2 linked regions of the Rubripirellula amarantea genome follow. The protein of the gene in region 2 interacts with the protein of the main gene of each other region in a pairwise test. Links are inferred from orthologs where the notes say so. Each region holds a gene or a part of one and is shown on either strand. Other genes may lie near its edges. The genes, in order: rpe and eno.

Evidence for each region.
Region 1: the proteins of eno (region 2) and rpe interact in binary tests that used the Escherichia coli proteins (3 or more experiments, as listed by UniProt). The link is inferred for Rubripirellula amarantea from one-to-one orthologs.

Annotation. Positions count from the first base shown.
Region 1 is NZ_SJPI01000001.1:2,320,126-2,323,433, reverse strand. What follows is about bases 104-3,085. They hold rpe (ribulose-phosphate 3-epimerase), read right to left. Parts: upstream 1,953-3,085; coding sequence 1,254-1,952; downstream 104-1,253. Other genes in these bases: Pla22_RS08485 (DUF1570 domain-containing protein), read left to right, coding at 2,404-3,085; Pla22_RS08495 (histidine phosphatase family protein), read right to left, coding at 673-1,257; wbaP (undecaprenyl-phosphate galactose phosphotransferase WbaP), read left to right, coding at 104-514. Outside these bases: more of wbaP, read left to right, coding at 1-103; more of Pla22_RS08485, read left to right, coding at 3,086-3,308. UniProt on the Escherichia coli protein: Catalyzes the reversible epimerization of D-ribulose 5-phosphate to D-xylulose 5-phosphate.
Region 2 is NZ_SJPI01000002.1:358,349-361,549, reverse strand. What follows is about bases 207-3,081. They hold eno (phosphopyruvate hydratase), read right to left. Parts: upstream 2,349-3,081; coding sequence 1,065-2,348; downstream 207-1,064. Other genes in these bases: Pla22_RS14845 (riboflavin synthase), read left to right, coding at 2,492-3,081; Pla22_RS14855 (serine O-acetyltransferase), read left to right, coding at 207-1,040. Also shown: more of Pla22_RS14855, read left to right, coding at 69-206; more of Pla22_RS14845, read left to right, coding at 3,082-3,082. UniProt on the Escherichia coli protein: Catalyzes the reversible conversion of 2-phosphoglycerate (2-PG) into phosphoenolpyruvate (PEP). It is essential for the degradation of carbohydrates via glycolysis.

The sequences.
Region 1 (3,308 bases), on a different replicon or contig from region 2:
AAACAGCCCGGGACCTGCGTTTTATGGCCACACGCGAATTGGGCGGGGTGGCCGGCGTTTCAAAGCGTGGAAATTGCGAACGATGGTGGTGAACGCAGATCGTGTCTTAGACGACTATTTGGAATCGAACCCCGATGCCCGCCATGAGTGGATCGAGGACCAAAAGCTGAAGAACGACCCACGCATCATTCCCGGTATAGGAGGCTTTCTTCGTAAGTCGAGCCTGGATGAGTTGCCTCAGTTGTGGAATGTCCTGGTTGGTGAAATGAGCTTGGTGGGTCCACGCCCGATCGTGCAAAGCGAAGTGGCTCGTTACGGCGACATGTACTCGTTCTACCTACGAGTCACGCCAGGAATCACAGGTCTTTGGCAGGTCAGCGGGCGGAACGACACCAGCTATAACCAGAGGGTACATCTGGATTGCTACTACGTGACTAACTGGTCAATCTGGCTAGACGCCTACATTGCATTGCGAACCGTGCGGACACTTCTGATGCGAGAAGGTGCCTACTAAACGTACGTAGCGTCTGGCTATACGAAGTTCGACTACGCGATCCTTCGCTACGTAACGTTCGCCGATGGACCTCGTCGCGTCTAAGGACCTGGGTGCCATCCGCGACCACTCGAACTTCGGCGATGCCGATGGATCCTCTTGTTGAGATGCCGGAGATCTTAGGTCACCGGTTCGATAAGATCCCAGCGACCCGAGTCGGTTTCGGCCTGCCAAAGGTCAAACATGTCTTCGCCGCTGAGCAGGTTCTGAACAATCTGCGCGAGTGGGTCTGGGACAACAATTGCCACCAACTGACCGCCTGACTTCTTCAGCAGTTTGCGAACAGCTTTTTCAATGCGCAATCGAGCGTCCAAGAATGATTCGCCACCGGGCGGACAAATATCATCAGGTGACTCTTGCCCACGCCGATAGAGCTTGGGATTGTTCCGCTTAAGCTCTTCGATCAGCTTGCCGTGCCATAGTCCATGGTCGACGTTTCGAAGAGCGTCGACGATCTTTACCTTGGATCGCCCAACCTTCGCCAAGCGTTCGGCAGTTTGAACAGCCGACTCACAAGGTGCGGTGTAGATGATCTTGGGCCTAAAGTCGCTGATCATGCCAGTCATGGATTCGACTTGACGATGACCGGCTTCACTAAGGGGCATATCAAGCGACCCTTTGATGCGACGCTGCTCGTCGAATTCGGTGCAACCAGGACGGATCAACAGCACCGGTGCATTGGCGAGTGATTTTAGCGCAATCATGATGCAGTTCCTTCTGCTTTGGCAATCGCGTCATCTAGTTCTGCGATCGCGGCCTTGTAATCGTCCTTCTTGAAAATAGCCGACCCTACGACAAACAGGTCACAACCTGCCTCGCGAGCAGGTCCAATCGTGCTGGTGTCAATTCCACCATCAATTTGAAGCAGAAGGTCTGGAAATTCCTTACGAAGGACCTGCAGCTTTTCCAACGCTACTGGATTGAATTTCTGGCCGCCGAATCCCGCTTCGACGCTCATCACCAAAACCATGTCGACGTGCGGCAACGATTCACGAAGCAATGCCAAAGGCGTTTCAGGATTTAAAGCGATCCCGACATTGACGCCGAGATCTGAGATCTCTTGAGCGACCGCGGCGGCGTCTTTGACTGCTTCGACATGAAACGTCAGCATGTCCGCGCCCGCGTCCACCATCGCTTTGGCATAGGCCAATGGATCGCTGATCATCAAATGGACATCCAAAGGCATGTCCGTGTGACGCCGCAGCCCTTCGACGATTGGCATCGCGTAGGTCATATTAGGAACGAAGTGGCCATCCATGACGTCAAGGTGCAAAACCTTCGTACCAGCGTCAGCCAGCCGAGCAACTTCGCCCTTGAGGTCTCCAAAATCGCACAACAGCAGACTCGGCAAAACTGCCGGTGTCGCTGAACGTATCGCTTCGAGTGAAGCTCTCGACATGCATTGAATCTCATTGAGTCAAAAAAGCCCGACGCCGAATTTCAATCGTGGCATCACTGCCAAATCAAAATCACCTGCGCGGGCATCCATTTCAGACGCTCAGATTGGCTGCCTCAGGGCACTGTTGTCAATCGCTCAGATCCATAACACGACAGCACCTTCAGGGGGTTAGAGAACCGATTTTACCGGCAATTCCTACATACTCGTGCACGAAACCCGGTCACAAGGGCGACCAATTCGCCACTAAAACCTTCCGAAATTATCGCAACTAAACAAATGACCACCAACGGCTTAACGCGATTCGACCGGTTACCACGACCATAACGAATCAATGTGAAGTTATGAGCGTCGCAAACACGTCGCGCACGAACAAAAGTGCGTACGCTACTACTAGATAGCAGTCCTTGATTCTCGCTATTTCGCAAGCTTGACCAATACTCTCTCGTGATTCATGCCATTGTCTGTTCAAACCGTGATTGTCGCGATTGGCTTGCTCTTTGTCCTTGGGCAACCGACTGTCATCGTCGCTTCGCAACCCACCCGCGGCGACCGAGTACTTTGTTTTATTCCGCAGTCAGTCGAGGGCGAAACTGACACTGCTCCGGCGACTCCCTTGCCCTCCTATGCCACCCCGGACGAATTGCTTGCTTCGTTCCCTCACGCGGGAAAAGGTTCGGCATGGCATCGGTACATGATGTTATGGCGATCCCACTACCACGCCCCCGATGACAAAGACATACGGCGATACTTCGGTTTCGCGACTAACGATCGGGATCCGAATCAAAACTATCGTCTCGACATTCGTCGCGGACGCTCAGCGCCCGCCGAATTGAAATGGAAGCGAGGTTCTTACGCCGAAATCCAGTCCAATCACTTTGTGATTTACAGCCGAGGTGACCGCGAAACCAGCACACAAGTCGCCGAGACGCTTGAGCAGTGTTACTGGGTATGGACTCAGTTGTGCTTTCCTTTTTGGGAAGCCGCACCGCAAGTCTCATCACACTTCGATGCATTTCCCGGTTCGGAACTAGCGTCCCCTGACAACGTGCAATCTATCACCGACTACTTACGAACGATCAATAAGCGAGTCACCACAAAGAAACGCATGAAGGTCGTTTTGTTTCGAGATGCAACGGAATATGCCCAGTCGCTCAGAGTTGATATCCCAGGCATCGAACGATCGACGGGATTTTATAACGACGAAAGAAAAATAACGTTCCTGTTTGCTCCGAAGTTGTCAGCGAATGACCCGGGCAATTCGGATGAGGTGCTTGCAACGCTCCGACATGAGGTCGTTCATCAACTCTTTCGTGAAGCGACGACCAATAAGTCAGCGAATTCCCCAGGCAACGATCA
Region 2 (3,201 bases):
CCAGCAGGGCGAGCCTTGCTGGTCATTTTTTTTAACTCCGATGCAGTTTCTCACGAGCAGCTCCCATCATGGCATCCGATTTTCGACTCAAAGAACAGCTTCCACGTTTGACGGAAGCTATCGTTGCCACATACACGCCTGAAGATTCAATCAACCATCTCGGGCATTGCGCCTTGCCCAGCTACACCGGCGTGGTGGAGATCCTGAACAATTTGAAGGACATCCTGTACCCGGGATACCGTCGCAAAGTCGGACTTCATTCGGGCAACATCCACTACCACGTGGGCGGCTTGGTCGATTCACTGCACGATCAGCTAACCACCGAGATCGCTCGAGCGCTTCGCCACGAACAACGCGTGCATCACAATCATACCGATTGCGAAAGTGACATCGACTTTGAAGCCAAGGGGCAAGCGATGGCCATCGAACTGCTCAAGCGGATTCCCGATCTTCGCAAGACGCTCAACACCGACGTCCAAGCCGCCTACGAAGGCGACCCTGCGGTTCACACGACCGACGAAATTGTGTTTTGCTACCCCGGCTTCGAGGCAACGACGGTTTACCGGATCGCTCATGAGTTGGTCGAACTGGACGTACCGTTCATCCCTCGCATGATGACCGAGTGGGCTCACAAAGAAACCGGCATCGACATTCACCCCGGCGCAACGATCGGTGATTACTTCTTCATCGACCACGGAACAGGTGTGGTGATCGGTGAGACGTGCGAGATTGGCGAGCACGTCAAGCTTTACCAAGGGGTGACGCTCGGTGCACTCAGCTTTCCGACTGACTCGGATGGTCAATTGATTCGCGGTCAAAAGCGGCACCCGACGATCGAAGATCGCGTGGTGGTCTATGCCAACGCGACGATTCTGGGTGGGCGAACGGTCGTGGGGCACGACAGTGTGATCGGTTCGAGTGTTTGGATCACACGGTCGGTGTCACCTCGAACAACCGTGGTGCTCGAGAAGCCTCAATTGAAAGTTCGCGGTGCGGCCGAAGAGAGCTTCGCCGACACCGACCTGAACTTTCAAATCTAAATACGTATCCGGTGTAAACCGGAACTACTTAAGCTTCGCTGCGAAAACAGGTCCGCCGTACTGGGCGGTATCGCCCAACATTTCTTCGATGCGAAGCAATTGATTGTACTTCGCCATGCGGTCACTTCGACTGGCCGAGCCCGTCTTGATCTGGCCGGTCGAAAGAGCAACCGCCAAGTCAGCGATGGTCGAATCTTCGGTTTCACCACTGCGGTGGCTCGAGATCGAAGTGTAGTTGTTGCGATGAGCCAATTGAATCGCGTCGATCGTTTCGGTCATGGTTCCGATTTGGTTGACCTTGATCAAGATGCTGTTTGCGATTCCTTCGTCGATGCCGCGTTGCAGACGCTCGACGTTGGTGACGAACAAGTCATCGCCAACCAGTTGAACCTTGTCGCCGATCTTGTCGGTCAACTTTTTCCAGGTGTCCCAGTCATCTTCGTCGCATCCGTCTTCGATGCTGCAGATCGGGTACTTGCTGCACCAATCCGCCAAGAAGTCGACCATTTCATCGCCGGAAAGTTCGTTGCCGTCGATCTTGTACTTGCCCTTCGAACGATCGTAGAACTCAGTCGACGCCGCATCGAGTGCGATCCAAACTTGTTCGCCAGCTTTGTAGCCAGCCTTGTCGATGGCGGTCATGATCACGTCGAGAGCTTCTTGATTGCTCTTCAAGTCAGGTGCAAACCCACCTTCGTCGCCAACCGCGGTGTTGTAACCCTTCTCGGATAGAACCTTCTTAAGGTTGTGGAAGATTTCGGTGCCACAGCGAAGTGCGTCACTGAATCGTTCGAAGCCAAGCGGCATGACCATGAACTCTTGCACGTCGACATTGTTGTCCGCGTGCTCGCCACCGTTGATGATGTTCATCATGGGAGCCGGCAACATGCGAGCACCAGCACCACCGAGATAACGGAACAAAGGTTGGCCGGTGCAGTTGGCCGCTGCGTGTGCGGTGGCAAGCGAAACACCGAGAATCGCGTTGGCACCTAGGTTCTTCTTGTTCGCGGAACCGTCAAGGTCGCACATTGCCTTGTCGATACCGGCTTGGTCGGTCGCGTCCATGCCCTGCAAAGCGTCAGCGATCTTCTCGTTGACGTTGTTGACCGCAGTGGTGACGCCCTTGCCCATGAAGACACTCTTGTCGCCATCGCGAAGTTCCCATGCTTCGTGAGCACCGGTACTGGCACCACTAGGAACAGCGGCGCGTCCGTAGGATCCGTCCGTCAACAGAACTTCGCACTCAACAGTAGGATTACCGCGGCTATCGAGAATTTGGCGTGCGTGGATGGATTCGATCAGCGTCATGAGTGCCTCAAAGAGCGAGGGGGAATGAAATAGAGTGAGCCAGTGGGCGGCATTTTGGTGCAAGTTCGCCATAGTGGCTAGTGGCCTGCAAAAGCCGTCGTGTTAACATCTGGGCTTTGAACCACTCATTTGGATTGTCCCGCATGTTCACTGGCCTCGTCGAAACGATGGGCACCGTTGTCGAAGTGATCGACCAACCACCCGGCAAACGGTTTCGTGTCTCCGCCGGAATCGTCGCTCAAGGGGCCGCGATCGGCGATAGCATCTGCAACAACGGGTGCTGTCTCACCGTTGTCGCAATCGATGGCGACATCTTGGATTTTGAAGCAGGCGAGGAAACGCTTTCGCGAACCAATTTGGGCGGCTTCGAAAAAGGATCAAGCGTCAATCTGGAACGCTCCCTGCAGTCGGGTGACCGATTAGGTGGACATTACGTGACCGGCCACATCGATGGATTAGGCGAATTGATCGAGCGTCGAGACGACCCGCCATGGGCTCATTTGAGGTTTCGGATGCCCGCTAGTATCGCCAGCCAAGTCGCTTCCAAGGGCAGCATCGCGATCGACGGAATTAGCCTGACGGTGGTCGACGTCGATCAGGACTCGTTCACGGTGGCATTGATTCCGCATACACTCGACGTCACAACGCTGGGTCAATGCCGCGTCGGTGATGCGGTTAATCTAGAATCCGATGTGCTCGCCAAGTACGTCGAACGAAGCCTCTCGATGAGATAACGCATTCAGCAAACTGGTTTCGTTCGTAGTGAGCCCCGCGTACTTAGAACCCGCGTACTCAAACAACGACCGTCCGCGTTGCTGAAGCCGGATTGCCCGAGCCATCATCGCCGACGCAA